DNA from 4 places in the Kushneria konosiri genome. Region 4 is predicted to be linked to each of the others. Evidence: predicted binding sites of a transcription regulator. Region 4 holds the regulator's gene; each other region holds the start of a gene.

Region 1 (7,971 bases), 1.3 Mb from region 4:
CTGCTCGACTTCCCTCGTCACCTCATCCGGTTTGCGATCTCGAGTGGCAATGGGCTCACCGATCACGACATTGATCTGCCCGGGCTTTTTGAAAAGACTTTTGCCCGGCCAGTGCTCACCGGCGTTATGAGCGACAGGCAGTATCGGCACCCCGGCCCGGCAGGCCATATGAATACCGCTTTTGTTGAAGCGGCGGCGCTCGCCAGGCGGCACCCGCGTCCCTTCGGGAAACAACAAAACGGAAAGCCCCGAAGCCAGACGGGCAGCACCTTCCGTTAACACCAGCTTGAGCGCCCTCGAGGGTTTTGATCGATCCAGCGGGATCGGCCTGAGCATTCTCAGCGCCCAGCCAAAAACCGGGATTTTCAGCAACTCCTGCTTGAGCACCGTGCACATGGGCGACTTGATGGTCTGAAGGAACAGGGTTTCCCACTCGCTTTGATGATTGGACAACAGCACGCAGGGCCCATCCGGGATATGCTCACGACCTTCCACGCGATAGCGTACGCCACAACAGAGTCCAAACCAGAACACGATGAAGTGGTTGTAAAGGTTCAGGACTCGAAAGCGGCCATTGAGCGGTAGAAAAAAGGCCAGCGGCACCAGGGTGACGGCACTAACAAGAATGGCCATCAGATAGCCGGTATAAAACAGCAGACTGCGTAGCGCCTTCACGTCCCCTTCTCCTCGTCAAAGCGTGCCTGACACCATTGTTCGAGCATGGCGTCCAGCGCCAGCCGCCAGGGCTTTTGATGAACGCCAAAGGTCTCAAGCATCTGACGACAGTTGAGCACGCGTCGCAGCGGCTGATCATGATGGTGGTGCAGCGGCTTGATCTCGCCAGGCGTCATATCAATGTTTCTTCTGGCGAGCTGAATCTCCAGTTGATGGCGCACTACGCCATGAAAGGTATAAAGACTGACCGGTTCCACACCGGCAAGATGATAGGCCCCCCAGGCGTTGGCGCCCGAAAATTGCTGCGCCAGCATACCGATCACGGCACGAGCCACCGCCTGTACCGGGGTTGGACAGACAATTTCATCTTCTGCCGCGCGCAGGGTCTTGCCGCTTACCAGCTCCTCCAGCATGCGTGCCAGCCAGGCGTTGCGACCTTTCAGCGCCATCAGCGGACCGGTCCGCACGATAAAATGCTCGGTCAGTCCCGAACGAATCCGGTTGCCCGTCTCCAGCAGGCGCTGGAGACCCTCATCCCGGGGCGAGGGCAACATGCTTTCTTCGATGGGCATGTCCGACCCGGTATCAAAGACCTGATCACTGACAAACCAGACCAGCGGCACGCCAAGTTCGTGACAGGCCATCATGATGGCCTCTACCTGTTCGACATGCTCGATCATCTCGGCATAGTCGACACTGGCCGGACACAACAAGGGTGGAAAAATGACAACGTCCGGCGCCCATGCCTTTAACTGCGGCAGCGGGCATTGGCGGGAACGCTCCATGATCAATTCAACATCGCTTCGCGAGTCGCTTTCATCGATGAGCGCCCGACCAAGACAGTGATCGGCATCAAGCAGTAATAGTTTCATTGAGTTTGCGGCCCGACAGAAAATGACGTCACTCTTGGCGGGCAGTGACGCGGCAGGCCCGACACTTTACAAAAAAAACCCATGGGTTGCACTGTCCAGACCCCGTCGCATGCCAAAGGCTGCGCAGCAGCAGGCCTGCGATCATCGACTATCATCATTCAAGGACTCATGAGCCGTTTAACAGACAAGAAGCCTGCCTGAATGACAAAAGAAGCCACCATCGTCACGCGCCATCGCAGCGGCAAGGGGTTTACCTACCGCGATGAAGCAGGAAAGACCCTGAGGGATCAACACTGGCGGGAGTGGATCAAGGGGCTTGCCATTCCGCCAGCATGGCGTGATGTGACCATTACGCTCGATCACAAGGCACACATTCATGCCACGGGAAGAGACAGCGTCGGACGCAAGCAATACGTCTATAACAGCCAGTGGCGTGAACAGCGCGAGAAAATGAAATTCGATCGCATCGTCGACTTTGCACAGCGGCTTTCGACCATGCGACGTATCACCGGTCAGCACATGGCCCGCGAGGGCATGCCTCGAGAGAAGGTGCTGGCCTGCATGGTCAGACTGCTGGATACGGCCTATTTTCGCCCCGGTAATGACAGCTACAGCGAGCAGAACGATTCCTATGGGCTGACGACCATGCGCTCGCGCCATCTGACCATCAACGGCGACGAGCTGATTTTCGACTATCAGGGCAAAAGCGGCCAGCAGCAGCACAAGGTGATTGAAGACGAAAAGCTGGCACAGATTGTCGGGGAGCTTGACGACATTCCAGGCTATGAAATCTTCAAGTATTTTGACGACGACGGCCACAAGGTGCGTGTCGATAGCCATGACCTTAACGATTATATCCATGAGGTCATGGGAGAGCGCTTCAGCGCCAAGGACTTTCGGACCTGGGCCGGCACTTCCATTGCAGCGCTCGCTCTTGATGAGCTGGGCATCGGCGATGATGACGATGCCAGCCAGTCGTATATTCGTGAGGCGGTGGAGCGTGTCGCCACCCGTCTGGGCAATACCCCCAGCATTGCGCGCTCAAGCTATATCGACCCTCGCGTGATCGAAAACTACCTTGATGGCCGGCTATTGCGACACTTTCTGGAGCAGATTGAGGATGCCCTTGATGAGGATGATCTAACGGGCCCTGAAGAACGCGCCATTCTGAAGCTCCTTCAGGCCCGTCTGAAGAGAAAATAAGAAAACAGTCTTGCATCTGCATAGCCTCCTGTCGCAACAGATAGTAGGCTTGCCATATAATTATCAGTTTTTATTTAAACCAACTTGGCTCTTTTTCACCCAAAACACTTGACCCATATAAACGCTTCAGGAATATCCTTGATGAATGATTTAGCCGGCAAAAAAATTTATGTGATTATTGACAATATAACGACCGGCGGCGGCATTGAACGTGTTTGCAGCGTTATTCTTCCTCTGCTGGCAAAAGAAGCAAATATCAAGATCATAGGGCTACTCGATAAGGATTCACACACGACCTATGATTTTTCCAACATCCATATTGTACCTTTAAATAAAAGCAATCTTTCCGGCCAGGCTGGCTATCTCAAACTGTTATCGCAAGCCTTCACTATTATAAAAGAGGACCGTCCGGATATTGTACTTTATCCCAGCATGGGTCGCCTTACGGTTTTTGCCGCTCCATTTATACTGAAAGATCGTTTATTTTCGCGAAAAACAAAGCATGTTGCTTGTGAGCACATTGCTTTCAGTAGTCATTCAGGGCTGGTATTAAAACTCAAACGAGCCACACTTCCCCGCTATGACAGAGTTGTATTTTTAACTTCTAGGGATATTGATCAATTCAGGAATCGTTCAAATCTTCTTTATATCCCCAACCCCTCTCCTTTTACTGAAGTTTTGCAAACAAGAACCGCGCCATCGAATAAAACAGCTATTGGTGTAGGACGGCTGACCTATCAGAAAGGTTTTGATCTGTTAATTCCCGCCTGGAAAGATTTTACCAAACGCCATCCTGACTGGAAGCTCATTATCGCTGGGGAAGGCGAAGATCGTACCAAGCTACAATCCTTAATTGAACAACATGAACTAGAAAACCACTGTGAGCTTTATGGTAGCAGTCAGGATATAGGACAATTATATAAACGCGCGGACATTATGCTAATGCCTTCCAGGTTCGAGGGATTGCCGATGTCGTTGATAGAAGCGCAATACTATTCACTACCTATCGTTGCCTTCGACTGTGAAACAGGTCCGCGTGAAATAGTCACCGATGGAAAGGATGGATATCTGGTCCCTACTTTCGACCAAAAAGAGTTTGCTGATGCAATAGAAAAGGCTATCGATCCTGAAAAATATGAAGCCTTATCGGCAGCCGCAGCTCAAAACGCCAAGCGCTTTGATCGTCATGAAGTCATTCATCACTGGAGAAAACTCTTTAATTCTCTGTAATGCATGAAGCGCTATGAAAAAAAATGGTGCCTCCTGAAAGGAAGGCACCATTACTTTAATTTTATTCAGCAAAAGGAAAAATCTAGAACGGAATTTCGTCGTCGAAATCGTCGAAGCTGCCGGGGTTCGGCGCGCCGCCCCCCTGGTTTTGACCACCCTGCTGGTGTTGCTGAGGGCTCTGACCATAGTTGCCCTGGCCCTGACCGTAGCCGCCCTGGTTCTGACCACCCGAGGGGCTGTTCTGGCGCGCACCGCCGCCCTGCTGATCGTAACCACCCTGGCCATAGCCACCGCCGCCCTGACCACCGAAGTCACCGCCCTGAGCTCCGCTGCGACTATCCAGCATCTGCATGTCGTTGGCCACGATTTCGGTCGAATAGCGATCCTGGCCATCCTGACCCTGCCACTTGCGGGTCTGCAGACGCCCTTCGATATAAAGGCGCGAACCTTTTTTGACATACTGCTGCGCAATTTCAGCCAGCTTGTTGAACATGACAACGCTGTGCCACTCGGTGCGTTCCTGACGCTGACCGCTCTGACGATCGGTCCAGGTATCAGTAGTTGCCAGACGCAGATTGCAGACAGGACTGCCGGAGGGCAGAAAACGTACTTCCGGGTCCTGACCCAGATTGCCGATCAGTATGACCTTGTTTACCCCACGGGCCATGTTTCTCTCCAGTGCCGGCTGGCATGTTTAAACGAATGAACTGACAAGGCCATCGCCTTGACATGATCGTCTATAATAACTGTATGGATATTCACTGCAATGCAGGCCTTGCCACGCAGATACCCGAACGTACAAAAGGGGCATCCTGCGCGGTGACTTTTGATGTGCCCTGACAGGCACCCAACCTTTATGGCATGCCAGCTCCATTTTACCGGGCTGCGCGCCACATGGAAAACGCTGTGCACTGCATTTTGCGCCTCGCTTTCAACACCTTCTATAGTGTCTTTCCGACGCCGGCGATGAGGTAGGTATGGATCGTATTTCGGTGAGTGGGGCCCGCACCCACAACCTGAAGAACATTGATGTCGAGCTGCCCCGTGACAAGCTGATTGTCATTACCGGGCTCTCCGGATCAGGCAAGTCTTCCCTGGCCTTTGACACTCTGTATGCAGAAGGACAACGCCGCTACGTCGAATCACTCTCGACCTATGCGCGTCAGTTTCTCTCAATGATGGAAAAGCCCGATGTTGACCACATCGAAGGGCTGTCACCGGCCATCTCCATCGAACAAAAATCCACGTCGCACAATCCGCGCTCGACCGTCGGCACCATCACCGAAATATACGACTACCTGCGCCTGCTCTATGCCCGTGCAGGGACGCCACGCTGCCCTGATCACGAGCTTGACCTGGAGGCTCAGACCGTTTCGCAGATGGTCGACCAGACACTCGCGCTGGAAGAAGGCACTCGGGTCATGCTGCTGGCGCCCATCATCAAGGGCCGCAAGGGAGAACATCAGCAGACGTTGACCGAACTGCGCACCCAGGGCTTCGTGAGGGTTCAGATCGACGGTCAAACGTATGAATTCGATGAGCTGCCCACGCTCGACAAGAACAAGAAGCATGACATCAGTGTCGTGGTAGACCGCCTGAAGATCCGAGAGGACATCGAACAGCGTCTGGCAGAGTCCTTTGAAACCGCGCTCGGACTTGCCGATGGCGCAGCCGTGCTGCATTTCATGGACGGCGATCGTGAGGACATGATTTTTTCATCTCGCTTTGCCTGCCCCATCTGTGGCTACTCGATCGCCGAGCTCGAGCCGCGCATGTTCTCTTTCAACAATCCTGCAGGTGCCTGTCCGAGCTGCGACGGGCTGGGGGTGCATCAGTTCTTCGATCCCGACAAGCTTATCCGTCAGGACGAACTCTCCCTGTCTGAAGGCGTCATCAAGGGATGGGACAGACGCAGCATCTACTATTTCAATCAGCTGGAAGCCGTGGCGGCGCACTACAAGTTCGAGCTGGAAACGCCCTGGAAGCAGTTGCCGCAACGCGTTCGCGATGTCGTTCTGCATGGTAGCGGTCGCGAATCCATTTCGTTTTCCTACGTTAACGATCGCGGCAAGAAAGTCTCACGCGAGCATGCCTTTGAAGGCGTGCTGCCCAATATGGAACGCCGTTATCGGGAAACCGATTCGAGCATGGTCCGTGATGATCTATCGCGCCATCTGGCCGTACGCCCCTGCCCGACCTGTCACGGCAGTCGTTTACGCCGTGAGGCGCGTCACGTTTTTGTCGATGACCATTCGCTGCCGTCGGTCGTCACCAAACCGATTGGCGAGGCCCGAACCTTTTTTGGCGTCATGGACCTTCCCGGACGCCGCGGGGAAATCGCCACGCGCATCCTCTACGAGATCACCAGCCGTCTCGAATTTCTGGTCAATGTCGGACTCGACTACCTGACGCTGGAACGCAGTGCTGACACCCTGTCAGGCGGCGAAGCTCAGCGCATTCGATTGGCCAGCCAGATCGGTGCCGGACTGGTAGGGGTCATGTACATTCTCGATGAACCCTCCATCGGCCTTCATCAGCGTGACAATGATCGTCTCCTGCAGACCCTGACCCGGCTGCGCGATCTGGGTAACACGGTCATCGTGGTCGAACACGATGAAGATGCCATCCGCTCTGCCGATCATGTGCTCGATATCGGCCCTGGCGCCGGCGTCCACGGGGGTCAGATTATCGCTCAGGGCACCCCGGATGACATTGAGGCCAGTCAGGACTCGCTGACCGGCCAGTATCTGTCGGGCACTCGACGCATCGAGATCCCGTCAACGCGCACGCCGATCAATCCGGAGAAGGTGCTGCACCTGACCAGGGCCTCCGGCAATAATCTGGATAACGTGGATCTGGCGCTGCCGCTGGGCCTTTTTGTCTGCGTGACGGGTGTATCGGGTTCAGGAAAGTCGACCCTGATCAATGCCACGCTGATGCCCGTGGCGGCGCGCGAACTCAACAAGGCCACCACACTGACGCCCTCTGCCTACAAGACGATCGAGGGCCTCGATCAGCTCGACAAGGTCATTGATATCGACCAGAGCCCCATCGGACGAACGCCGCGCTCCAACCCGGCTACCTATACCGGCATCTTTACGCCCATCCGGGAACTGTTTGCCGGTACGCCCGAAGCTCGCTCCCGCGGCTACAAGCCCGGGCGTTTCTCGTTCAACGTCAAGGGCGGACGTTGTGAAGCATGTCAGGGCGAAGGGATGATCAAGGTGGAAATGCATTTTCTGCCCGACATTTACGTGCCCTGTGACGTCTGCGGCGGTCGTCGATATAACCGGGAAACCTTGGACGTACTCTACAAGGGGCAAAGCATTCACGATGTGTTGGAGATGACGATCGAGGAAGCCGTCGAGTTTTTCTCGCCGGTCCCCGCCATCGCTCGTCGACTGCAGACCCTGATGGACGTCGGACTGTCCTACATCAAGCTTGGGCAAAGTGCGATCACGCTATCCGGAGGGGAGGCGCAGCGCGTCAAGCTGGCGCGAGAGCTGGCCAAGCGTGATACCGGCAAGACGCTCTATATTCTTGATGAACCTACAACAGGGCTTCATTTCGAGGACATCAGACAGCTGCTGGGCGTCCTGCATCGACTGCGCGATCAGGGTAATTCTGTAGTGGTGATCGAGCACAACCTGGATGTGATCAAAACAGCCGACTGGATTGTTGATCTCGGCCCCGAGGGCGGTTCCGGCGGCGGACGCATCATTGCCGAAGGCACACCCGAAGAGATCAGCGAGCAGGAGATCTCACATACCGGACGCTTTTTGAAGCCGCTGCTGGCGCGAGGCTACTGACTGTATATAAATAACTTTCCAGACCCTTGAAGGGCAAGGCCGGAAGCCACCCTGCTTCCGGCCTTTTTATGCGGCGGTTACAGCGCTGAAACACCCCGGATCAATGTCAGGCAGGGCCTGAAAGGCAGGTCGTGCATAGTAATAGCCCTGATGACGCGTGATGCCGTTTTGATACAGCCATC
Region 2 (7,971 bases), 380 kb from region 4:
GCGATGATGCTGGCGTAGATGGTCGGGTTGGTCAGCAGATTTCTGACCGGCCGTGAACTACTGGTGATGCTGCCCACCACGAACTGGGCAATCGAGACGATCACGAACACGGCGATGGCCAGTGAAAAGCCGCGTCCTTCGCCAAAGGCATACATGGCCAGCGGCAGGCCCATGTTGCCGGTGTTGGGGAAAAGAACCGATGGCACGATGGTGCGCCAGTCCATCTTCGTGATACGAGACAGCAGCAGGCCGACAACCAGCAGCACCAGAAGGCATAGAAAGGTCGCGGTGGCCATGCTCGAGAAGGCCGACAGCTCGACATGCGTGCTCGATAGGGCATTGACGATAAGACAGGGGGTGCCGACGTTGAAGACCAGCTTGGTGACGAAGCCGGTAGGGTAGGGCTGTCGAAAGCGTACCCAGAAGTAGCCGATGCCGGCGCCCACCATAATGGGGACCATGACAGCCATGATTTGTGAAAACATGAAAAACCCTGTGCAGGCGGCAGTGGTGACTGCAATGAAACGAGATCGTTATTTTCACGGGGTTATGAGGACAGTTGCAAGCTGTCCGGCGTGAAATATTATACTTTCGTATAATTTTCTTTGGGCAGTGTAATGACATGTCCGGGCTGGTCTGCCAGCCGACTGTCCTGACCCAGTCGGCGAGCGCCATGTCTGGCATGGCTGATCAGACCGGTAATCAGAGCCCGCTCGGGCATATGGCGCCAAAAGCGCGAGGGCATGCTGCGTACCATGGTCTTTTCGTTGAGGCGAGCCGGATTGAACGTGCTGGCATAGTAGGCCAGCCAGAGATCTTCTGCGTCATCTTCCATGGCCGACAGCGCCTGATAATCCTGTACGGAAAAAGTACCGGCATCAGGGCGTTCAATATGCCACTGCCGCCCATCGCAGACGATGGCGCCCTCAGGGGTCATGATCAGCCAGCGGTGCCGGCCCATCCGATCAATGAAATGTCGAGCGGCCCCTTCAAGCACATCATGGCGGGGCTCAAACCACGCGATAAATTCCGGTGCGTACTGTTCTTCATTGGTCGACTGCGGGTGAAACCGTAAAAAGGCGTGGATGTGATGCACTTCGTGGTTGACGGCCTTGACGCGCTGCTCGATGACCGCACCATCCCTGTCTCCGGCCAGCAGAGCGTCGCCTTCGCCCTGAGCCAGCCGCCAGACCACTCGATAGAGTAGCGCCCAGCGGCACTCCTGGTGGTGGGTAGGCCAATAGCGAGAGGCGCACTCCAGCCGCTGCAGATCGTGCCTTGAAAGCTTCAATGCCAGTGGTGTCTCGGCGGGTGGGGGTAGATCGGTATCACCGCTGGCAAACAGATCACCTGCAGAGTCTTCACTCTGCCAAAGGACATCGCCTGGCGGCACTCTGGCGGCCAGCAGGCGGCGGGCATGGTCGCGCCAGCAGGCGAAGTCGGCTCGGGTCATATGCAGGGTATACATCGTCACACCACCTCCTGAAGGGTTAAAGCAATGCCATTTGCCCTGGAGTGACCGTTTGCATCTCGGCAAGCAGTGCCTGTCGTTCAAGACCGGCCTGACGCGGTCGGTAATCCTGCGTCGTAATGAAGGGAGCGAGCTTTTTCATGGAGCAGCCCAGCCGGGTGAGGTCGGTATAGCGGATGCGCCGCTCCCGCCTTAACGCCTCGATACGGCGGGCACTGGTAATACCTATGCCAGGCACCCGGGCGATCATGTACATGTCAGCACGATCCAGATCGATGGGGAAAAGCTCGCGATGGTTGAGCGCCCAGGCAAGCTTGGGGTCGATGTCCAGCGACAGGTTGCCGGGGCCTTTTAAAAGCTCATCGGCCCGAAAACCATATCCCCGGATCAAAAAATCGGCCTGATATAGGCGGTGTTCGCGCAGCAGTGGCGGCGCGATCAGTGGTACCGACGAGGGGCTTTCCGGAATGGGAGAGAAGGCCGAGTAGTAGACCCGCTTGAGCCGGTAGTCACCATACAGCGACTGAACGTTGCCCAGAATGGTGTGATCATCGGTATCGTCGGCGCCCACAATCATCTGGGTACTTTGCCCGCCGGGCGAAAATCGGGGCGCTTTTGGTTCGGCAGTGGCCTCGTCCAGCCCGTCGCGGATGGTCGACATGGCGTGGCGAATGGTGGTGTCACTTTTCTCTGGCGCCAGTCGGTTCAGGCTCTGGCTGGTCGGCAGCTCAACATTGACGCTGAGCCGGTCAGCATAAAGACCGGCCTGTCGAATCAGATCGGGCGAGGCATCCGGGATTGTCTTGAGATGAATATAGCCGCGAAACTGATGCTCGACGCGCAGTGTTCTGGCCACTCTAACCAGTGCCTCCATGGTGTAGTCATTGGAGCGAATGATGCCGGAACTGAGAAACAGCCCGCTGATGAGATTGCGGCGATAGAAATCGAGCGTCAGTCGCACGATTTCATCGACGCTGAAGCGCGCCCGCGGGACGTTGCTCGAGCGTCGATTGATACAATACTGGCAGTCGTAAAGACAGAAGTTGGTCATCAGGATCTTGAGCAGTGCAACGCATCGGCCATCCGGTGTGAAGCTGTGACAGATACCATTGCCATTGGTCGCGCCCAGCCCTTTCTGACCCTTTGAAGAGCGTTTTGGGGCACCGCTGCTGGCACAGGAAGCGTCATATTTGGCGGCGTCTGCGAGAACGATCAGCTTGTCGGTGAGCTGCATGAGCACTCCTTTAACTGTATTTGTATACAGTAATGGGAGCGGGCATGAACAACAATTGAATTGCATTCATGACGTCAGCGCAGTGCCTGAGAGGCGTACCCGTTTACCGAAGGTTAGTCGGACTCTTGTCAGCTTCTACCATAACGGCGGTCAGGGCATGATCTTCCAGATCGGCATAATCGCCGACCAGACGCATGCCCGGCTGCCATGCCTCGCTCAAGGCACAATCCAGTATCAGTGTGCACTGGCCTGCGGAAGCTGTCGGATCGACGCCCTCGATCCGAGCATCATGAAAATAAAAGCGTGTGCCGGTGAGCGGATAAAGCGCCTTGAAAAGACTCTCCTTGAGCGAGAAGGTCAGCGTAACGATGCGGGCACGCTGTTCAGGCGTGAAATCACCAATGGCTCGCTGCTCGCCTGGCGTCAGAATGGATGTCGCAAGATAGTCGGCGCGCCTGGGGCTTAGCCAGCACTCGGCATCCACCCCCAGCCCCTGATGAGTCGATGTGGTAGCGACCAGAGCGGCGGCAAGATCGCGTGCGTGAGTAATGGATCCTATGGCCGGTAGCGGCCAGTCGACCTGACGGTCTGCCAGACTGGGCAGGGTGTCAACGTGGATATCAAGCGCGGACAGCGCATGGCGAGCGCACACCCTGCCGGCCAGATATTCGGCACGACGTTTGGTGACCGCGCGGGAAAGAGTGTCTGGCAGTGCCATGCCATGAAAGGCAAAGGCGCTGTCATCAAAGCGTTGAACCTCAAAGGAGGTAATGCTCAGTCGCGCTCCGCGTGCCGGAGTAATAAAGGGCCAGCGAAGGTACGGGAGCGCGATGGCATCAGACATGAGAGCTCGACGTTACAGGGACAGCAGGCCGACGATAATGCCGCCAAAAATCAGCCACTTGATCACGTAATAAAGTGTCTTGTTTTGTTTTTTGAGTCGCTTGCCGGCTTCACGAACCTTGTAGATGTACTTGAAGGCACGATTGAGTCCGCCAGTGTGATCGTTATCGTCATTGGGGGAGGCTGCCGCGGCCATCACGTTACGGCTGAACCAGCGATTGACCGCTGCTGCCCAGCGATACTTCATGGGGCGCTCGATATCACAAAACAGGATCAGGCGATTCTGTTCGGTGTCGTTCTGGGCATAATGGATGAAGGTCTCATCAAAAAGCACCGCTTCACCATCTCGCCAGCTGTAGTCGATGCCATCCACGTTGATGCGGCAGCGGTCATCGTTGGGCGTACGCAGGCCAAGGTGATAGCGAATCGAGCCGGCATAGGGGTCGCGATGCTTCATCAGCTTGCTGCCGGCGGGCAGCTCGGCAAACATGGCGGCCTTGACGCCGGGAATCCCGGCCAGAATCTCGGTCGTGCACGGGCAGAGCTGGCGCGCTGATTCATGGCTTTCGCCATACCATTTGAGATAAAAGCGCTTCCAGCCGCGTCGGAAAAACGAATTGAATCCGGCGTCGTCCTTTTTGGCCGATCCCTTGATGTGATTTTCAAGTGTCAGCGCTTCATCGCGGATCTCTTCCCAGCGAGCGGTCAGTGCTTCAATACCTGGAAAGTCTTCGGCGCGGTGATAGGGGCGGTCCGGCACTTTTGAAAACAGGTACATGAATGCATTGATGGGCGCCATGAAGCTCGAGTGATCCGACAGCTGGCGAAAGGGCTTGTGACGAACGCGGCCACGAAAATGCACATAAAGGATGCTGGCCACGATCAGGGCCACGATTGTCCATTTGATCATAGCGATCTCTTTTCCGGATGATTGCCGTTAACGTCGGCGATAATGTTGTCTTCCAGACTACTGGCGGCGCAGTCTCGCATGTTCGCAAATGAGTGTCATTACTAAAGTCCAGGGGGCTTTCCCATCGCCATCATGCTCATTGTCCCTGGCTTTGTCGATATTATTTGCAGGCTAACGACTTGAAAGATGCGGTATAGGGCCTAATGTCATTACTGGACCATCAATCAAGGGTCCACGGCCGATGGCCGTCGAGCAGTTACAAGGCGTTTCGAGCGCCATCTGACAGGAGGTCACATGATTCCCGATATTGGTCTGGGTACCTATCGCCTCAAGGGCCAGGAGGTCATCGATTCGGTGACAACGGCACTTGAGCTGGGCTATCGACATATCGACACCGCACAGATGTATGGTAACGAAGCTGATGTTGGGCAAGCCATCGCCGAAAGCGGTGTGGCGCGTAAAGACATCTTTTTGACGACCAAGATCTGGACTGATCGCTTTGCCCATGACGATCTAATCAAAAGCCTCGAAGAGAGCCTTGAAAAACTTGGCACCGATCATGTGGATCTGGTGCTGCTTCACTGGCCTTCGCCGGACAACGAAGTACCGGTTGCCGAGTCGATTGGTGCGCTGGTCGAAGCCAAAAAGCGGGGTTTAACCCGTAATATCGGCGTTTCCAACTTTACCATCGCTCAGATTGACGAGGCGCTTGGCGTTGAAGGCGGTGACCAGATCGTTACCAACCAGATTGAGGTGCATCCTTTCCTGGCCAACAAGGCGCTGGTGAAGCACTGTCAGCAAAAGGGCCTCAGAGTGACCGGCTACATGCCTTTGGCAGTTGGAAAGGTGATGGAAGACGATACCCTTAAAGAGATTGCTGATCATCACGGTGTTACGCCGGCACAGGTAGCATTGGCCTGGGTAGCGGCGCGCGATATTGTGGTGATTCCTTCTTCCACGAAGCGAGCTCACCAGCAGTCCAATCTGGAAGCCATGACACTGTCGCTGAGCGACGATGAGATCGAGCGCATCAATGCACTCGATCGCGGCGAGCGCATCGCCAACCCTTCCTTTGCGCCGGCATGGGACGAATAATGTCTCTGATTCGGTATCTTGATGAGATATTGAAAAGGGGCGCCCATTGGGCGCCCCTTTTTTATTAGTGAAGCGGCTCAAATTCAGGAGCTTAGCAGCGATGGGTTGAGGGTCAGCATCTGCATCGAAAAGGCTGTAGGCGTTTTGGGATTGCCCTGGGCATCCACAAAATAGAGTTCAAAGCCTGTGCACTGGCGGCGTGTCTTGGTTGTATTAATGTAGCTGTTCAGATGTTTGAGCCCGTCAAAGCGAACTCCCTGATCTTCTACGGTGATCTGAATCAATGGGTTATCCAGTAGATATTCGGTCACCAGCTTGATCGTGCCCTCCGTTATGACCTGATTGGTCGTGAAGCACCCCAGCCCTCGGCTGAGCTTGTCCTGACGCCACAGAAAATGCTGGGGTATGCCCGTGGTCAGCTTGACCTTTTCACCATTGATCATCATCTCGCTGACGCCAGTCATCCCGACGGTTGGTTTGCCAGCGGCATTGCGGGTCAGGCTATAGCTTTCATAAAGGCCATCCCCCTTGGCGATACTAATTTCGCCGGAAAAGGCATCTCCTTCAGTATCTTCAAGTGCTAGCGGCCCGCCTTTGGTACGCAGCAGGATACCCTTGGCAGAGCCTGCGCTGTTTTTTCCAGCCTCGATCACGAACGGAGGGAGATAGGCCCACTTGTCACCTTGCTGGGCAATAAGGTCAGGCTCCAGTCGAACAGCACGACCGGTAGGTTCCCGGACCACAACAGCTCCTTCCTGTACAGATACACCTCCCATTCGTGCATCATGGAAAAGTGAGTTAAATATGTTTCGCCATCCATGAGTAACCTTATTGCCGGCAGCAAAGCACCGCATGATCTGTTGAAAACTCGTGGATCGAATGATCGGATAGCCTGGATCATCACTTTTTTCGTCTGGCGCTGTAGTAATGGAAGCTGTTCCGGTCGAGCGGCGTTTTTCCCACCAGTTACCGATAAAGTTACAGTCATAGATGTGCGACGCAACCACGGCATCGCCGCTCATGAACTCAAAGATGTTGTCCTGGAATGTGGCTCCATTAAGGTTGCGGCGGAAAACAAAGGCGTTGCCGCAGTTATTGAATTCATTGCGAATGAAGCGCGCTGTGGTGGAGTAACTGTTCTTGCTATCGTTGCAGTAAAGCCCGCATCCGATTTGAATGAAAACGCAATCCTTGACAGTGAAGTTGACGAGAATTTCGTCAGCATAAATTGCTCTTCCAATATTGCTGAAATGGATGTTGCTAAAGACGCTATTATAGCTATACGCATCAAACACGGTTTTATTGTCATTCTCGCCCTGCCCCGAAATATACATATTTTCGACAACAGGTCCCTGATTGCGGAAGAGGGGGCCATCAATTTTGCTGCCCGACCTGATATAGGCAACACCTTTGTGCTGGTTTTCTCTAAAACGCCCGGCGCCGCACATGCTTTTACGGTTTAGATCGACGGTTTTGCTGATGACGTATGATCCGGGCGGTACAATCACAGTAGCAACTTCATTGGACAAAGCGGCGTCATTGAAAGCCTGAGAGCTGTCGACTCCGCCGGTGGGGTCTGCACCAAAGTCGAGAACGGTTTTGATTGCAGTAGCGTTAGCAGTTGTCATGAGTATTCTCCCAAAATAACCATGTTGGCGTTTTTTCGTTACCCTTTCTGGATAACTTGTAATCATGGTTAATTATTTGGTTAATACCGTCAAGTCAATTTTGCACAAAATGGTTAATTAAGTATGGGTGCTAGAATTAATCCTTTTTAAACAGTCACTTGCTAATATAGGGTCGGCGCTATCGACGCAACATCATCTGTGCCATGACCACGCCAATGATTCGACAGTGTGGCCCCAGCGTCATGTACTGCTGCGCCCAGCCTCTGTTCAGCGCCTTGAGCATGGGCGGCTGACCGGGTTCTTCGATGTAGCGCTTGAAAGTGGCCTCTGCACTGCCGTGTTCCTCACACTGGACGATAACGTCGTCTCCTGACATGGCCTGGACATCCGGGTCGACAAAGATCAGCGTACCTGGCGGATAAACTTCCATCATTGACTCCCCGCGTACGCGAAGTACAAAACAGCCTGGCCCGCAGTTGGGGGGCTTGGGGAAGAACTCCTGATCGCCATGATCAATGATGCTTGCTGAGGTTTCTGTCCAGGCTCCCGCCTGTACCCAGCTGAGCAGAGGCGCCATTCCACTCATGATGGGGGCCTGCTCAATGCTGTTGTCACTGCGTGCTGGCATCGACACTACATTGTCGTTGTAGGGCGAACCCTGCTGGTGCGCGCTGTCAAGCCAGCCATCTTCCTTGCCAAAGGCCACCTCGATTCGGCGGGCGAAATCATCACCGATATTCCGGGTCGCCTTGCTGCTCAGCACTCGGCTGGCTGCCGGTGGCTCCACACC
Region 3 (7,971 bases), 630 kb from region 4:
AAAGGCCGGTGCGCTCACGTTCGCGTGTTTCCAGCTGGACCAGATAGTCGCCGGCGTTCTCCTGCAGTGCCCTGAATTCGTCGAGTTCCTCATCAAAGCCTTCACGAATGACACCGCCGTCGCGAATCACGACCGGTGGGCTGTCGATCAATGCCCGGGTCAGCGTGTCGGCAAGCTCGGGATAGGGAACGATGTGGCGGGAAAGATCATCCAGCGCACTGCCCCGGGCAATGCCTTCCAGCCGCTCTGCCAGCGCCGGCAAGGCATTGAGGGCATCACGCAGTCGGGCAAGATCACGCGGGCGAGCGCTGAGCAGGGCCACGCGTGCCAGAATGCGTTCCACGTCGCCGATACCGCGGAGGATAGCGTTGAAAGCTTCGACATGGTCCTCTTCGCCCAGAAGCCGCACACCCTGCTGTCGGGCGTTGATCTGATCCCGGTCGCGCAGGGGGCGGTTGAGCCACCGCCTTAAAAGGCGCGCGCCCATCGCCGTGGCTGTGGTATCCAGCACCGAGGCCAGAGTGTTGTCCTGACCGCCCGCCATGTTCTGGTCAATTTCCAGATTGCGTCGGCTGGCGGCGTCGATCACCACCGATTCATCGCGGTTTTCAACGCCGATGGCGGTGATGTGGGGCAGGGCGGTGCGCTGAGTATCGCGTACATAATCGATCAGTACACCGCCGGCCGTCAGTGCCCGGGTCAGGTGGTCGCAGCCAAAGCCGGAAAGGTTTTGTACCTGCAGCTGATCGCACAGAAGACGCCGGGAGGTTTCCAGATCAAAGTGCCAGTCGCTCTGGCGCCGCAGACCGGGGCGTTCTTCCAGACGTGCGGGCAGGCGCAGGCTTTCCATGACCAGAAGCTCGGCAGGATCAAGCCGGTGCAGTTCGGCGAGCATGTCGCCTTCGCCTTCGACTTCCAACACACTGAAGCGCCCGCTGGAGAGCTCGAGCCAAGCCAGTCCCCAGTGGTCATTATCGCCATGAAGTGCTGCAACCAGGTTGTCACGGCGCTCGTCAAGCAGCGCTTCATCGTGCAGCGTGCCGGGGGTAACAATCCGTACGACCCGACGCTCGACCGGCCCCTTGGCGGTCGCCGGGTCGCCGATCTGCTCACAGATGGCGACAGATTCGCCCATGCGCACCAGCCGGGCCAGATAGCCTTCTGCGCTGTGATAGGGCACGCCCGCCATGGGAATGGGCGCGCCGTTGGAGGTGCCGCGTGCGGTCAGTGTAATGTCGAGCAGTGAGGCCGCGCGTCTGGCATCGTCATGAAAGAGTTCGTAGAAGTCTCCCATGCGGTAGAACAGCAATACATCGGGATGCTCGCGCTTGATACGAAAATACTGCGCCATCATCGGCGTCGGTTGGGACTCGGTCTTGCCTGCCACGTGAAATTGACCCTGTCCAAGGACATGTGAGGTGAAAGGGCATCAGATTATCATGATCCGCTGCCTCCCCTGTATTGCTATAGTGCAGACAGCAAGCGTTCAACGCGTGTACAGCATGCGATGGTGAGGGCGTACCCATTGTCTGTGGTGATCAAGTACCATGGATGGCCTTGAATTCGATGTGATCGGCGGGGAGTTATCATGGCAACAGCATCAGGCATACAGGAGCTGGCCAGCCGGCTGTGTCTGCTCTGTCAGCAGCAGCGTGTGGTGCTGACTACCGCCGAATCCTGTACCGGTGGCGGGGTGGCGCGCGCCATTACCGACATTGCTGGCAGCTCGTCATGTTTCGAAACCGGCTACGTGACCTATTCCAACGCCGCCAAGCAGCGCCTGCTGGGTGTGTCGTCGGTGTCTCTTGAGCTTTTCGGTGCGGTCAGTGAAACCGTGGTCCATGAGATGGTGCGCGGTGCCTGTCGCGACAGCGGCGCAGATCTTGGCGTGGCCATCAGTGGCGTGGCAGGACCTGGCGGCGGATCACCCGAAAAGCCGGTAGGCACCGTCTGGCTGGCGTGGGGCAACGCCACCCAGAGTCAGGCTCAGTGCTATCGCCTTGACGGAGAGCGCCTCGAGGTGCGTCGTGATGCCGTAGCACTGGCACTCAGGGGACTGATCGAACGTCTGCAGGAAAACCCCTTTGACTAACGTGCGTCTGCACCGCCTTTTTAGCCTTTTGATGAAATAAGTCATCAAAAGGATGTGACAGACCGTATTTTTGGTTTAAAATACTGGATAAGCATACAGCTTAATGGCGTATCAGCGTCAGGCTGACCCGACAGGAGGGCCAACATGGCACAGGATGACAACCGCTCCAAGGCACTTAATGCAGCGCTATCCCAGATCGAGCGACAGTTCGGCAAGGGTGCCGTCATGCGCATGGGCGATACGCCCCGCGTGGCAATTCCCGCCGTGTCTACCGGCTCGCTGGGACTCGATATCGCGCTTGGCGTAGGCGGTCTGCCCTATGGGCGTATTGTTGAGATTTTCGGTCCCGAGGCTTCGGGTAAAACCACCATTACCCTGTCCGTCATTGCTCAGGCGCAAAAGCAGGGCAAGACCTGCGCCTTTATCGATGCCGAACACGCACTCGATCCCAGCTACGCCGAAAAACTGGGCGTCAATCTTGATGACATGCTGGTCTCCCAGCCCGATACCGGTGAGCAGGCCCTCGAGATCTGCGACATGCTGGTGCGCTCCGGCGGCGTAGACGTCATCGTGGTCGACTCTGTTGCCGCTTTGACACCGCGTGCCGAGATTGAAGGCGAGATGGGCGATTCCCACGTTGGCCTTCAGGCGCGTCTGATGTCACAGGCGCTGCGCAAGGTGACCGGACACATCAAGAATGCCAATTGCATGGTGATGTTCGTCAACCAGATCCGCATGAAAATCGGTGTCATGTTTGGTAATCCCGAAACGACTACCGGTGGTAACGCACTCAAGTTCTACTCGAGCGTGCGTCTGGACATTCGCCGGACCGGCTCGGTCAAGCAGGGCGATGAGGCCGTGGGCAATGAAACCCGCGTCAAGGTCGTCAAGAACAAGGTGGCACCGCCGTTTCGTCAGGCCGAGTTCCAGATCCTCTATGGCAAGGGAATCTACCATGCTGGCGAAGTGGTTGATCTCGGTGTCCAGTGCAACCTGGTCAACAAGGCCGGTGCCTGGTACAGCTACAAGGGCAACAAGATCGGGCAGGGCAAGGCCAACGCCGCCCAGTATCTTGAAGATAACCCCGAAGTCATGCAGGAGATCGAAGACGCCATCCGCGGCCAGCTTCTGACGACTCCGAAAACGAAGGAAGAAGAGAAGGCGGCAGAAGAAGCCGAAGCACCGGCTGATGCCGGTGGTGACGAACTTCTGTAATCGTTATCTCGCCATGGTGGTATTGAAAGGGGCACGCTCAATGGAGCGTGCCCCTTTTGCGTTGACGTATAAAAATGGAGAGAACGTTGATGTCACAGAGAACGCCTTATGAAGAGGCCATCACACTGCTGGCCCGGCGTGAATATACTCGTAGCGAACTCGAGGAGCGGTTATTGCGTCACGAGCATGCGCCCGAGGAGGTCAATGCGCTGCTGGATCGTCTTGCCGAGGAAAATCTGCAGTCCGATGCTCGGTTTGTGGAACATTTCGTCCGCTCGCGCATCGCGCGTTTGCAGGGGCCGCGCAAGATCAGCGCAGAACTGTCCGGACGGGGGATCGAACGCGACATGATTGCTCAGGCGCTGGAAGAGAGCAGCGCAGACTGGACATCGCTTGCCGCCGAGGCGCTTCAGCGCCGTTTTGACGGGCCCGGCGACGACATGAAAGCCCGTGCCAAGCGCCAGCGCTTTCTGGCATCACGTGGGTTTGACGGCCAGCAGTGCAGCAGTGCCCTGCGGCTTGCCTGGCCGTCGTGACATCCTGGCTTGGCATGTCACGTCCGGCATGAGGCAAAATGGAGCGCATGCGGACTGTCGCACCCGGATGCGACATACTGATACATTAAGCCGCCAAAATTCGTCTCGTCGTGATCCTGTATTTCATGATGTGCTCACGGGCGAGACATGGAAGACCATGAGGGTCACTCCTCGAGGCGCATGTTGACGACAGGCGACGGTTGCCATGCACCCATCGTTTGATGCATCGCTCGTTGCCTCATTCAAATGACCTGACCCATTGTTTACGGGAAGCCCATGAAAAGCGCCGACATACGACAAGCATTTCTGAATTTTTTTGAACAGCATGGCCATACCCAGGTGCCTTCCAGTTCACTGGTACCTGATAACGACCCCACGCTGCTTTTCACCAATGCCGGTATGGTGCCTTTCAAGGATGTCTTTTTGGGGCGCGATCCCAGGCCCTATGTTCGGGCAACTTCGGCGCAGCGCTGTGTCAGGGCCGGCGGCAAGCACAATGACCTGGACAACGTCGGCTATACCGCGCGCCACCACACCCTGTTTGAAATGCTGGGCAACTTCAGCTTCGGCGACTATTTCAAGCGTGAGGCCATTCAATACGCCTGGCAGTTTCTGACGGTCAACCTGGGGCTGCCTGCCGATAAGCTCTGGGTCACGGTGCATGTCAGCGATGACGAAGCGGCCGATATCTGGTTAAACGAAATCGGGGTCAGCGCCGAGCGCTTCTCGCGTCTGGAAGAAGACAACTTCTGGCAGATGGGCGAAACCGGACCGTGCGGCCCTTCTTCGGAAATCTTTTTCGATCATGGCCCGGACGTGTTTGGTGGTCCTCCGGGAAGCCCGGATGAAGACGGCGATCGCTACATCGAGGTCTGGAATCTGGTTTTCATGCAGTATGACCGCGACGCTCAGGGCAACATGACGCCGCTGCCCAGTCCTTCCATCGATACCGGCATGGGCCTTGAGCGGATTGCCGCCGTCATGCAGGGCGTGCACTCCAACTATGAGATTGATCTTTTCAAGCGTCTGCTGGCTTCTGCTGCCGAGATTACCGGCCAGGACGACATCCATCAGCCCTCATTGCGCGTGATTGCCGATCACATTCGTTCATGCGCCTTTTTGATTGTTGATGGCGTGATGCCCTCCAACGAAGGGCGCGGCTATGTGCTGCGTCGTATCATTCGTCGCGCAGTCCGCCACGGTCACAAGCTGGGCGCGCGTCAGCCTTTCTTCCATCGTCTGGTCGCAGCACTGGATGAGGAAATGGGGGAGGCCTATCCCGAGTTGCGCGCGCGTCGCGAGCAGATCGAAAGAGTGCTGTTGCGTGAAGAGGAGCAGTTCGCCCGCACGCTGGACCACGGCATGCGCCTGCTCGATGAAGCACTGGCCGGGCTCGAGTCCAGTGAGCTGAATGGCGAGACCATCTTCAAGCTGTACGACACCTACGGTTTTCCCTATGACCTGACCGCCGACATTGCCCGCGAACGCAATATCACCCTCGATGAAGCCGGCTTCCTGCGCGAGCTCGAGGCACAGCGCGAGCGCGCTCGTGCAGCCAGTCAGTTCGGGGCTCGTCTGGAGACGAACATCGACCTTGACGGGGCCACCGAGTTTGTCGGGCGTGATCGTCTGGTCGCACAGGCGCAGGTGCTGACGCTGCTCAATGACGACGGGCAGCAGGTCGATCAGCTCGAAGCCGGCCAGAGCGGCGCCGTGGTGCTGGACGAAACGCCGTTTTACGCCGAGTCCGGCGGTCAGATTGGCGATCGCGGTACCCTGACGCTGCCGGGCGTCGTATTCAACGTCCGCGATACCCAGAAACGCGGGCAGCACTTCGTACATCTGGGCGAGGTCAGCGAAGGCGTCCTGAGCGCGCAGGCAAAAGTGGAGGCCAGCGTCGAGGTGCCGGCTCGTCACGCCATCATGCGTAACCATTCGGCTACCCACCTGCTGCATGAATCGCTGCGTCGCGTGCTCGGCACGCACGTACAGCAAAAGGGCTCACAGGTGGGTGATGAACGGCTACGCTTTGACTTCAGCCACAACGAAGCCATGACATCCGAAGAGCTCGAGCGCGTTGAAGCCATGATCAATGAGCAGGTCATGGCGAACACGCCCGTGACCACGCAGCTGATGACCCTGGATGAGGCGCGCAGGCTGGGGGCTCAGGCGCTGTTTGAAGCCAAATATGGCGAAAGCGTGCGCGTATTGACCATGGGCAGCGATGACTTCTCCATCGAGCTGTGTGGCGGCACTCATGTCCTGCGCACCGGTGACATCGGTCCGGTAAGATTGCTTGCCGAGACGGGTGTGGCGGCCGGCGTGCGTCGTATCGAGGCCATCTCCGGTCATGCGACCCTGCGCTGGTTCCGCGATCAGCAGTCGCTGGTGACGCGTCTGGCCGATCAGGTGCGCGCACGCCCCGATCAGCTCGAAACACGGGTAGGCAGTCTTCTGGAGCGTAATCGTGAACTCGAGCGCGAGCTTGAGCGCAATCGCGCCAGGCTGGCCAGTCAGGCCGGCAGTGACCTGCTGGACGCGGCTGAAGAGATTGGCGGTGTCCGTGTCCTTGCCCGTCAGCTGGAGGGTGTGGGCGCGAAGGAACTTCGCGGTGTCATGGATCAGATGAAAAACAAACTGGGTTCCGGGGTAATTGTTCTGGCCGTGGCAGGGGATGACAAGGTCAATCTGATTGCCGGTGTCACGCAGGATCTGGTGGATCGGCTCAGTGCCGGCAGTCTCGTCAGTGCCATTGCCCCCATGGTGGGTGGACGTGGCGGCGGTCGTGCCGACATGGCTCAGGCCGGTGGCAGCGACGTCAGTGGCGTGGACAACGCCCTGCAGGCCGCACGCCGGTGGGTTGCCGAAACACTCGAGGGATGATGGTCCAATACATCAACGAAAGGGAGCATCCATGGCGCTTTACGTACAAAAATTCGGTGGTACTTCGGTAGGCAGCGTTGAGCGAATCAAGGCGGTAGCCGAGAAGGTCAAGGGGTTTCGGGATCAGGGGCATCAGATCGTGGTGGTGGTATCGGCCATGAGTGGTGAAACCAATCGTCTGATTGAAATGGCCTCACAGATCAACGAAGAGCCCACGCCGCGTGAAATGGACATGCTGGTGTCGACCGGCGAACAGGTCACGATTTCACTGCTGGCCATGGCCCTGCATCAGCTGGGCGTCAAGGCGACCTCCTATACCGGTGCCCAGATTGGTATTCGCACCGACAGCGCCCACACCCGTGCCCGCATTCAGCGCATCGAAACCGATGAGCTGCGCGACGACCTTGAAGAAGGGCAGGTTGTGGTTGTGGCCGGTTTTCAGGGCGTCGACAGCGAAGGCAATATCACAACGCTGGGTCGCGGCGGCTCCGATACCACCGGCGTGGCGCTGGCGGCTGCTCTCAAGGCCGACGAGTGCCAGATTTACACCGATGTCGATGGCGTCTATACCACCGACCCGCGTGTCTGCGCCAAGGCGCGTCGTCTGGAAAGCATCACGGTCGAGGAAATGCTGGAGATGGCCAGCCTCGGCTCCAAGGTACTTCAGATTCGTGCCGTTGAATTTGCCGGCAAATACAACGTCCCGCTGCGTGTACTGTCCTCCTTTGAGGATGGCCCGGGAACCCTGATTACTGCTGATGAAGAGATTTCGAATATGGAAGAGCCGCTGATTTCGGGTATCGCCTTCAATAACAACGAAGCCAAGCTGACCGTTTTGAATACGCCCGATGTACCGGGGGTCGCCTCGCGCATTCTGGGGCCGATTTCGGATGCCAATATTGAAGTCGACATGATCGTTCAGAATGTGGCCCCTTCTGGCGGTTATACCGACTTTACCTTCACGGTCGCCAAAAACGACTTTCGCCAGACCCAGCGCATTCTGCAGGAACAGGTCATTCCGTCGCTGGGCGGTGGTGAAGTGCGCGGTGACGACAAGATCGCCAAGGTTTCGCTGGTGGGCGTGGGTATGCGCTCGCACGCAGGCGTTGCCAGCCGGATGTTCCGGGTGCTGGCCGATGAGGGCATCAATATTCGTATGGTCTCGACTTCAGAGATCAAGATTTCCGTCGTTATTGACGAAAAGTTCCTTGAACTTGCCGTACGATCGCTGCATACCGCATTTGG
Region 4 (7,971 bases):
CAATGTCCTCAACCATCCCTTCGATCTCGCGATCGGGAGAGCGAATCCAGTGCCCGACCTGAAAGGGCTTGTCCAGATGAACGACCATGCCGCCAAAGAAGTTGGCCATGACATCGCGCGCAGCAAAACCGATCAGAATACCGCCTGCACCACCTACTGCCAGAAGGCTCGACACCGAGACACCCAGCATCTGAAGGGCCATTAACAGCACCAGGATCAGCGTCAGCGCCCCCGTAATTTTGGTAATGGCCGAAGCAGAGGTCTGATCTACCGGTTTTGCCTTTGAATGAGCCGGTGGAAACACCAGCCGCTGTTCAAGGCGCTGCATCAGACGCACCTCAACCCAGAATATGATGGCCAGCGTCGAAAGCCCGAAAATGAGACTGGCATAGAAGGTAATGCCGGAGATACCAAGCCCCTGAGCGCCCAGGGTCAATATGGAGCACAGCCCCCCAAGCCATAGCCACAACCGCAGCGGCCCGCGAAGCGCATGCACCAGCGCGTCATCCCAGCGTCTCGGGCTCTTGTTCAGGCGCCGCTCGAGTCGACCCAGTAAAAAGGCGCAGACCAGATCAAACAGCAGCACCAGCAGCACGACCAGAATAATCATCAGTACCCAGCCGGGCAGACCAAAATAGCCCTTGGACCATTCCTGTGTGCTGTCAAGCAACTGCTGCCAGTAATGGGTGGCTTCCGATCCGTCGGGTTGGGAGCCGCTTGATGATGAGGCACCACTGCCGGATTGCTGCGCCATTATATTCACTCTTATCAGGTAAGGAGATCCGCTAACCGCTCCCTGGTACGGTGCCAGCGCGGCTGCTCCTTCAGTGTTTCAAAATCAACGACGCCGCCGGCAAAGCGTAGTCGTTCCAGACGACACTGCGTCAATGGCTTCTTCATGGACGAATGTAACGTCTGACGGGCCTCTGCTGCTCCCACCGGGTCGTTACATAGAAGCGCCAGATCACATCCGGCCTCCAGCGCCGCCATGACCCGCTCTCCGGGGCCGCCGGCCATGGCCGCTCCCTCCATGGAAAGATCATCAGAAACGATCACCCCCTCAAAACCGATGTCATGACGCAGATATTCCAGCCAGCGCCGCGAAAATCCGGCCGGCCGTTCGTCAATTCGGGTAAAACGCACGTGCGCAGGCATGATCCCGCTCAGCCGGTCAGACAGCGCTCGAAAGGGAATCAGGTCACGGGATTCGAGCGCCTCGAGCGTGCGTGTGTCTTCCGGCATGACAAGGTGTGAATCGAGCGTTACACCGCCATGCCCCGGGAAGTGCTTGCCCACGCTGGCCATACCGGCATCAGACAACCCCTCGATAAAGGCGCCCGCCAATTCAGTCACGTGCTGCGGATCATCCGAGAAGGCACGATTGCCGATGGCCGGGCAGCGGGCATCATCAAGATCAAGCACAGGCGCAAAGGAAAAATCGACGCCGCAGGCGGCCATTTCCATCGCCAGCAGCCAGCCGGTATCTCGCGCCAGTTCAAGCGCTTCAGCGGGTGCATCGAGATAGTACCGGCCCAGAAAGGCCATGGGGGGCAGCGTGGTCACGCCGTTGCGAAGACGCTGAACACGCCCACCCTCCTGATCGATGCCAATCAGGATATTGGGACGAGCACGCCGAATGTCGTCACACAGCTTTCGCATCTGCTCGGGTGACTCGACGTTGCGCGCAAAAAGGATAATGCCACCCACGCTGTGGTGAGCCAGCCAGCCTCTCTCGTCATCGTTTAGACATGTACCCTGAATGTCGCACATCAGGGGGCCGATCGGCGCTTCGGCCTGGAGATCCGTCATGAATGAGTTCCTGTTCTGGGGTAGCAAGTCAGCTGATCCGCATCCTGAGTCGTCGTGGCATTTGAAGCAACATTCATGACCGGAGCACGCAGCGCATGTAATGCGACCGGCTTTAAACGCTGGGCCAGCTCCCGAATCGTAATGCGCTGGTGATAGTCATGTTCGGCGATATCGCGCAGCGTATTGAGGCCGGAGAGCGTAAAGATGACCGACCCCAGCATGAAATGCAGCCGCCAGAAGCGCTCATCGTCGGCAAGCTCAGGGGTGGCCTGCCTGAGGAGCTTTAAAAAGCGCGAGAAGATATCACCATACCGGTCTCGAAGCTCGTCACGAAGATGGCGCTGCGTCTGTGAATAGGCCAGGCCCAGAAGCTTCATGAAGGTTCTCAGATCATGGCTGTCAGAGGGCATTTCCAGCACGCTGGCAAACAGCGTATCAAGCAATCCCTCAAGATCAGAGGCTCCTGCCTCGTCAGCTTCAAGCCTGTCCAGTCGCTGATGCAGATCAGCGCTGAACGGGTCGAGATAGCGAAAGAATACTGCCTGTATCAGCGCCTGCTTGGAGCCAAAATGGTAATTGACGGCAGCCAGGTTGACCTCGGCTCGACCCGTAATTCGACGAAGCGATGTTTCGGAAAAACCATGCTCGGCAAACAGGACTTCGGCTGCATCGAGGATTCGGGTCACGGTATCGGATGGCACCATGGGAAATATCAGTTCTCTTTCATGAAAATAAAACGTACGGGCCAAAGCGTGATGGTATCACCAATGCACGTTTTCACCCCCACTCGAGACGGCATCGAAGCGCTTGCATTGATCTGATGACTGGATACAATCACATACTGTATACATCAACAATGGCCATCGCCCATGACACGACCGTTGACTGCACGCCAACAGGCCGTATTCGATTTCATTGCCAGAACCATCAGTGAACTCGGCTACCCTCCCACGCGTGCCGAAATTGCCGGCGCATTGGGCTTTCGTTCGCCCAATGCTGCCGAAGAGCATCTGCGTGCGCTGCGCAAGAAGGGCGTCATCGAGATGATCCCCGGCACCTCGCGCGGCATTCGCCTTTCCGCTCAGGAACAGGTCGCACAGGAACCGGAAAGCCTCAACGCCGGTCTGCCCGTGATCGGAGAAGTCGCTGCCGGCAGTCCGATCCTCGCTGCCGAGCACATTTCACGTTATTGCCCGATGCCGGCCGATTTTTTCAATCCGGGGGCTGATTATCTGTTGCGTGTTCGCGGCCTTTCCATGCGCGATGCCGGTATTCTTGATGGTGATCTGCTGGCCGTGCATCGAACGCATGATGCCCGCGATGGGCAGGTAGTCGTGGCACGACTGGGAGATGATGTGACGGTCAAGCGCTTCAAGCGTCAGGGCAGCATCGTCAGCCTGATTGCAGAAAATCCTGACTTCGAGCCCATTACGATTGATCTGACCCGTCAGAGCCTGGATATAGAGGGCGTGGGTGTTGGGGTCATTCGAGGTGGCGACGGCAATAGCCTTTAACCCCTGCTTCTTTTTCGTGACGGTGTGCCTGCGGGCACACCTGACGTACCACCCGTGGCTGCATGAGCCGCTGTCTACCCAGCGAAACACGGGCGCTCCGATAAATACCCATCATCAGATGACACTCGTCATTACGGCTTTCCATCAGCCAGGCATTATCGAAAGGACGCGTTAGATCCCGCATCGCCACCAGACGTGTGAATGGTCAACGCCGGCACTTTTCCATATCCAAAAGCGCCGTGGCTGCCATACCCAGGTCATTCATTCCATTTTGCAGACGCAAGGGCCTGAAACGCCGATACCTGTCCAGGGACAGGTATCAAGCCGGTCAAAATAATAGAATCAATGAATGGCGGCGGGCTCGTGAGCCTCGATGGCATCATCGTCATCAGCCAGTACAGAACGTGAAATCAGATGATCGAGCATCTCACGGGCGACATCAAAGCGATGATGACGCAGCAGCTCCAGCGTTTGCGATGAAAAGCGGATGCTGGCCAAAGGTTCATTCCTGTCATCACTGTCAGCGGCCCGCAGCACAAACTGTCCGTCTTCAAGTTCGACAATTTCAAATACGGCCGCTTCAGTCATGCGCTACCCCGTTGATCCGATCGGCGAAAAAAATTAGAAAAATACCTGCGAAAGATGTCACGTTTATCAAGAACAAGTCATTACCATTCATAGCTGGTTTCACGAAGCCGGGGCAGCAGGGTCCGAAAATCGTCCAGACACCTTGCAAGTTCCCGGGAAAGAGGCTCGCTCTGACTGGACACGATCATGTTGTCATGGCGACGAAGCTGGGCCGCACCCCCTTCATCATGAAGACGGTCCAGCAGAACCAGCAGCCTGGCCAGCCAGCTTTCAGGTTGCCCCATGAGTTCTCGCAACAGCTCGATCTCTGCCACGCGTGCCGGCGGCTCATTCAATACACTACGCCAGTGCATTGATGGCCAACGGCAGGTATGGGCAATTTCCCTGATCACGCTTTCAAGGGCCATCTCGAGCATCGAGAGCCCCCCTTCCTCGAGCGCCCGACGTCTGGCATCAGCGTGTTCGTCATCCCCGGCCGGTTGTTCCAGCAACAGCATGGCCTGATAGAGCAGCTGATTGGTTCGTCCCTGATGGCTCATGAAGCCTGTTTCCCTGCCTTGCTGCCCTTTTTGGCACTGGCTCCCTTCCGGTTATCCTCGATCTGCCAGCGATTACCATCCCACAGCGCTTTCCAGCCAGTCGCCTTGCCCTCTTCTTCGCTCAACACATACTGACTTTTGGTCTTGCGCGAGAAGCGGATCTGCGCCGGGTGACCATCCGGGTCATGATCCGGTGCCTTCAGAAGAAAGTGATACTTCTCCGGCAGCGCATCGGCATGAGGCCTGATCTCGCTGACCAGGGGCGGCCGGGTTTCGCGATTTTTCGGAAACTGACTGGCCGCCAGAAAAAGACCACTGGCGCCGTCACGCAGCACATAATGATCATCCACCTTCTGACAGGCCAGCTCCGGCATGGGAATCGGATCCATCTTGGGCGGTGCTGGTTCGCCACTTTTCAAAAGCTTGCGGGTATTTTTGCAGTCATCATTGGTGCAGGCGAAGTATTTGCCAAAGCGTCCGGTACGAAGCTGCATTTCCGAGCCACATTTATCGCACTCAATGGTCGGGCCCTCATAGCCCTTGATGCGAAAGTGGCCTTCCTCAATTTCGTAATAGCCATCGTCATCATTGCTGATGTGGATCTTGCGTGTTTCATCGATGAGATAGCTGTCCATCGCCGTCCCTGTATCGGGATTACGGCGCTTGGCACGAAGAGCATCGGTCTCTGCATTGTCATCGGCATCCGCCGGCACCGCCTCATCACCCGGCAGCAGATCGATGGTGGTCTTGCAGCGCTCCTTGGGCGGCAGATTATAGCCTGAACACCCCAGAAACACGCCGGTCGAGGCAATACGAATCTGCATCGGTCGACCACAGGTGGGGCACTTGATGTCAGTTTCCACCGGCTGATTGGGACGCATGCCTTCATCGCCTTCGGCATGCTCAAGGCGGGCACGAAAATCGCCGTAGAAGCTGTTCAAAAGCTCGCGCCAGTCACGCTCTCCGTCAGCAACATGGTCCAGCTCATCTTCCATGCGTGCCGTAAACCCGTAATCCAGCAGGTTTTGAAAGGACTCGATCAATCTGTCGGTGACAATTTCACCGAGTTTCTCGGCATAGAATCGACGACTGTCCAGCTTGACGTAGCCCCGCTCCTGAATCGTTGAGATGATGGCCGCATAGGTCGACGGCCGGCCGATCCCCCGCTTTTCAAGCTCCTTGACCAGACTGGCTTCGGTGTAACGCGCGGTCGGCTTGGTAAAATGCTGCTTCGGATCAAGCGTCTTGAGCTCAAGACGCTCTCCCTTGCCAATATCCGGCAGCTGCTGGTCTTCTTCCTTTCTGGAGGAGGGCTTGAGCACACGGGTATAGCCATCAAAGCGCAGAACCCGCCCCTTGGCACGCAGCTCGAAATTCTCGACCTCAATGCTCAGCGTGGTCGACAGATACTGGGCAGGCACCATCTGACAGGCCAGAAACTGGCGCCAGATCAGTTCATAGAGACGCTCGGCATCACGCTCCATGCTGCCAAGATCGTCCGCTCGACGGTGAACGTCGGTCGGCCTGATCGCTTCATGCGCTTCCTGGGCACCGGCCTTGCTGGAATAAACATTGGGCGTTTCGGGCAGATAATCACTGCCCATCTCAGATTCGACATAGTCTCGCGCCATCGTAATGGCATCGGCGGACAAATTGGTCGAATCGGTACGCATATAGGTGATGTAACCAGCTTCATACAGTCGCTGGGCCAGGGTCATGGTCTTTTTGACCGAAAACCCGAGGCGGCCACTGGCAGCCTGCTGTAGCGTCGAGGTAATAAAGGGAGCGCCCGGCTTGCTGGAAGTCGGGCGATCCTCTCGACCGGTAATGACGTAATCAGCCGTTTTCAACGGCGCGATCAGCGAAGTGGTCTGTGACTCGCTGACCGGTCGGAACGTTTCGCCACCGTGGCGCGCCACTTCAAAGCGCACCTGATCACCGCTGCCGGCTTCAAGATCAGCGTGCACGTCCCAGTATTCTTCAGGGGTAAAGGCACGAATTTCGCGCTCGCGCTCGACGATCAATCTAACCGCAACGGACTGAACCCGACCGGCAGAGAGCCCGCGCGCCACCTTGTTCCACAGCAGCGGGGACACCATGAAACCGACGACCCGATCCAGAAACCGGCGAGCCTGCTGGGCATGCACCCGGTCAAGCTTGAGCTCACCGGGTGTCTCAAACGCCTGGGCAATGGCATTTTTGGTGATCTCGTTGAACACCACTCGCCGATAGCGCGACTCATCACCACCGATGGTCTCACGCAAATGCCAGGCAATGGCCTCACCTTCACGGTCAAGGTCCGTTGCGAGATAAACGGCATCTGCCTTTTCAGCGAGCTTTTTGAGCTCGTCGACCACCTTTTCCTTGCCCGGCAGTATCTCGTAATTCGCCTGCCAGTCATTTTCAGGATCAACGCCCATGCGACGAATCAGCTGATCATGGCTCTTGCGCTTTTTGTAGACTGCCTTCTCTTCGGCAGACATCTTGCGCGTGGCAGCCGCCTGTCGCGCACGCTCGGAGGGGTCAGTGGCATTCTTGCCACTGCCACTGGTCGGCAGGTCACGGATATGACCCACGCTCGATTTCACGATGAAATCGTTGCCGAGGTACTTGTTGATGGTCTTGGCCTTGGCCGGCGACTCGACGATCACCAGTGACTTGCCCATAGATCTCCGTCTCTTTTGCCGGTCCTGCCGGCGCTGTCATGTCAGAAAAGCAGTGTGCGTGAGCGCCCGTTAAACCGGGCTGTGTCAGACACCCTGAAAATGCGACTACCCTACCCTGGCCTTATCCATGGCGCCACCGGTTAAAAAACGGCGCGCAATAACGCCTCGGTCACTGGTATCGCCTCAATGTTTCATGGCGCACTGAACACCTCGACATTATCCGGGGTCTCATCAAGACTTTACCCCGGCGTTGAGAGAGCCATGCCAGAGCGTTCATCAGGCCTCTGCAGCAATTCTCATCAAGGCTTTCTCCAGAGTCTCCCGGAGACTTTGGCGCATTGCCGTCGCACCCAAAGGGGTGAAGAAGGTATAGTGAATACACTCAGACACCGCATCAGGAGAATGCTTCATGACGAAAGCGACTGCCGGCCCGATTCGCCGCACCAAGATTGTCGCCACACTAGGTCCTGCCAGTGACAAGGAAGGCGTTCTTGACGCCATGGTGCACGCAGGCGTTGATGTCGTTCGAATCAACTTCTCCCATGGCAGCGCCGAAGACCATCGTCGTCGCGTCGTCGCTGTACGCGAAGCTGCCAGGAACCAAAAGCGCAACGTCGCCATCCTTGGCGATCTGCAGGGCCCAAAGATTCGTGTCGCCCGCTTTGCCAATGGCTCGGTCGAACTCGAAAACGGCCAGGATTTCGCCCTCGACGTCAATCTGGGACGCGACGAAGGCAACGACCACCAGGTCGGCTGTGACTACAAGGAGCTCGCCGACGACGTCAAGAGTGGCGATGTGCTGCTGCTTGATGACGGACGCGTCGTGCTGGAAGTCAAGCATGTCGAAGGCGGCCG

What was found. The regulator LexA, encoded in region 4, represses DNA repair genes until DNA is damaged. The targets are predictions, from matches to a motif close to TACTGTNTANNTANACAGTA.
Region 1: the regulator LexA is predicted to act here: its motif matches at 4,725-4,744, upstream of uvrA (excinuclease ABC subunit UvrA).
Region 2: the regulator LexA is predicted to act here: its motif matches at 2,718-2,737, upstream of B9G99_RS12100 (putative DNA modification/repair radical SAM protein).
Region 3: the regulator LexA is predicted to act here: its motif matches at 2,174-2,193, upstream of recA (recombinase RecA).

What each region holds. Positions count from the first base shown of each region.
Region 1 covers NZ_CP021323.1:744,199-752,169, forward strand. The annotation lists gene B9G99_RS03445 (lysophospholipid acyltransferase family protein) at 1-675, opposite strand, end outside; gene B9G99_RS03450 (sugar nucleotide-binding protein) at 672-1,547, opposite strand; gene B9G99_RS03455 (DNA topoisomerase IB) at 1,749-2,750, shown strand; gene B9G99_RS03460 (glycosyltransferase family 4 protein) at 2,892-3,980, shown strand; gene ssb (single-stranded DNA-binding protein) at 4,063-4,647, opposite strand; gene uvrA (excinuclease ABC subunit UvrA) at 4,958-7,789, shown strand; gene B9G99_RS03475 (EAL domain-containing protein) at 7,856-7,971, opposite strand, start outside.
Region 2 covers NZ_CP021323.1:2,612,001-2,619,971, forward strand. The annotation lists gene B9G99_RS12090 (AEC family transporter) at 1-485, opposite strand, end outside; gene B9G99_RS12095 (TIGR03915 family putative DNA repair protein) at 584-1,468, opposite strand; gene B9G99_RS12100 (putative DNA modification/repair radical SAM protein) at 1,491-2,705, opposite strand; gene B9G99_RS12105 (4'-phosphopantetheinyl transferase family protein) at 2,809-3,549, opposite strand; gene lpxO (lipid A hydroxylase LpxO) at 3,562-4,458, opposite strand; gene dkgB (2,5-didehydrogluconate reductase DkgB) at 4,753-5,553, shown strand; gene B9G99_RS12120 (pectate lyase family protein) at 5,637-7,181, opposite strand; gene B9G99_RS12125 (S24 family peptidase) at 7,360-7,971, opposite strand, start outside.
Region 3 covers NZ_CP021323.1:2,359,358-2,367,328, forward strand. The annotation lists gene mutS (DNA mismatch repair protein MutS) at 1-1,354, opposite strand, end outside; gene B9G99_RS10950 (CinA family protein) at 1,589-2,092, shown strand; gene recA (recombinase RecA) at 2,237-3,307, shown strand; gene B9G99_RS10960 (regulatory protein RecX) at 3,397-3,843, shown strand; gene alaS (alanine--tRNA ligase) at 4,120-6,726, shown strand; gene B9G99_RS10970 (aspartate kinase) at 6,758-7,971, shown strand, end outside.
Region 4 covers NZ_CP021323.1:2,989,144-2,997,114, reverse strand. The annotation lists gene B9G99_RS13830 (mechanosensitive ion channel family protein) at 1-754, opposite strand, end outside; gene nagZ (beta-N-acetylhexosaminidase) at 769-1,809, opposite strand; gene B9G99_RS13820 (TetR/AcrR family transcriptional regulator) at 1,806-2,513, opposite strand; gene lexA (transcriptional repressor LexA) at 2,679-3,323, shown strand; gene B9G99_RS13810 (hypothetical protein) at 3,666-3,911, opposite strand; gene B9G99_RS13805 (DUF6586 family protein) at 3,992-4,450, opposite strand; gene topA (type I DNA topoisomerase) at 4,447-7,116, opposite strand; gene pyk (pyruvate kinase) at 7,526-7,971, shown strand, end outside.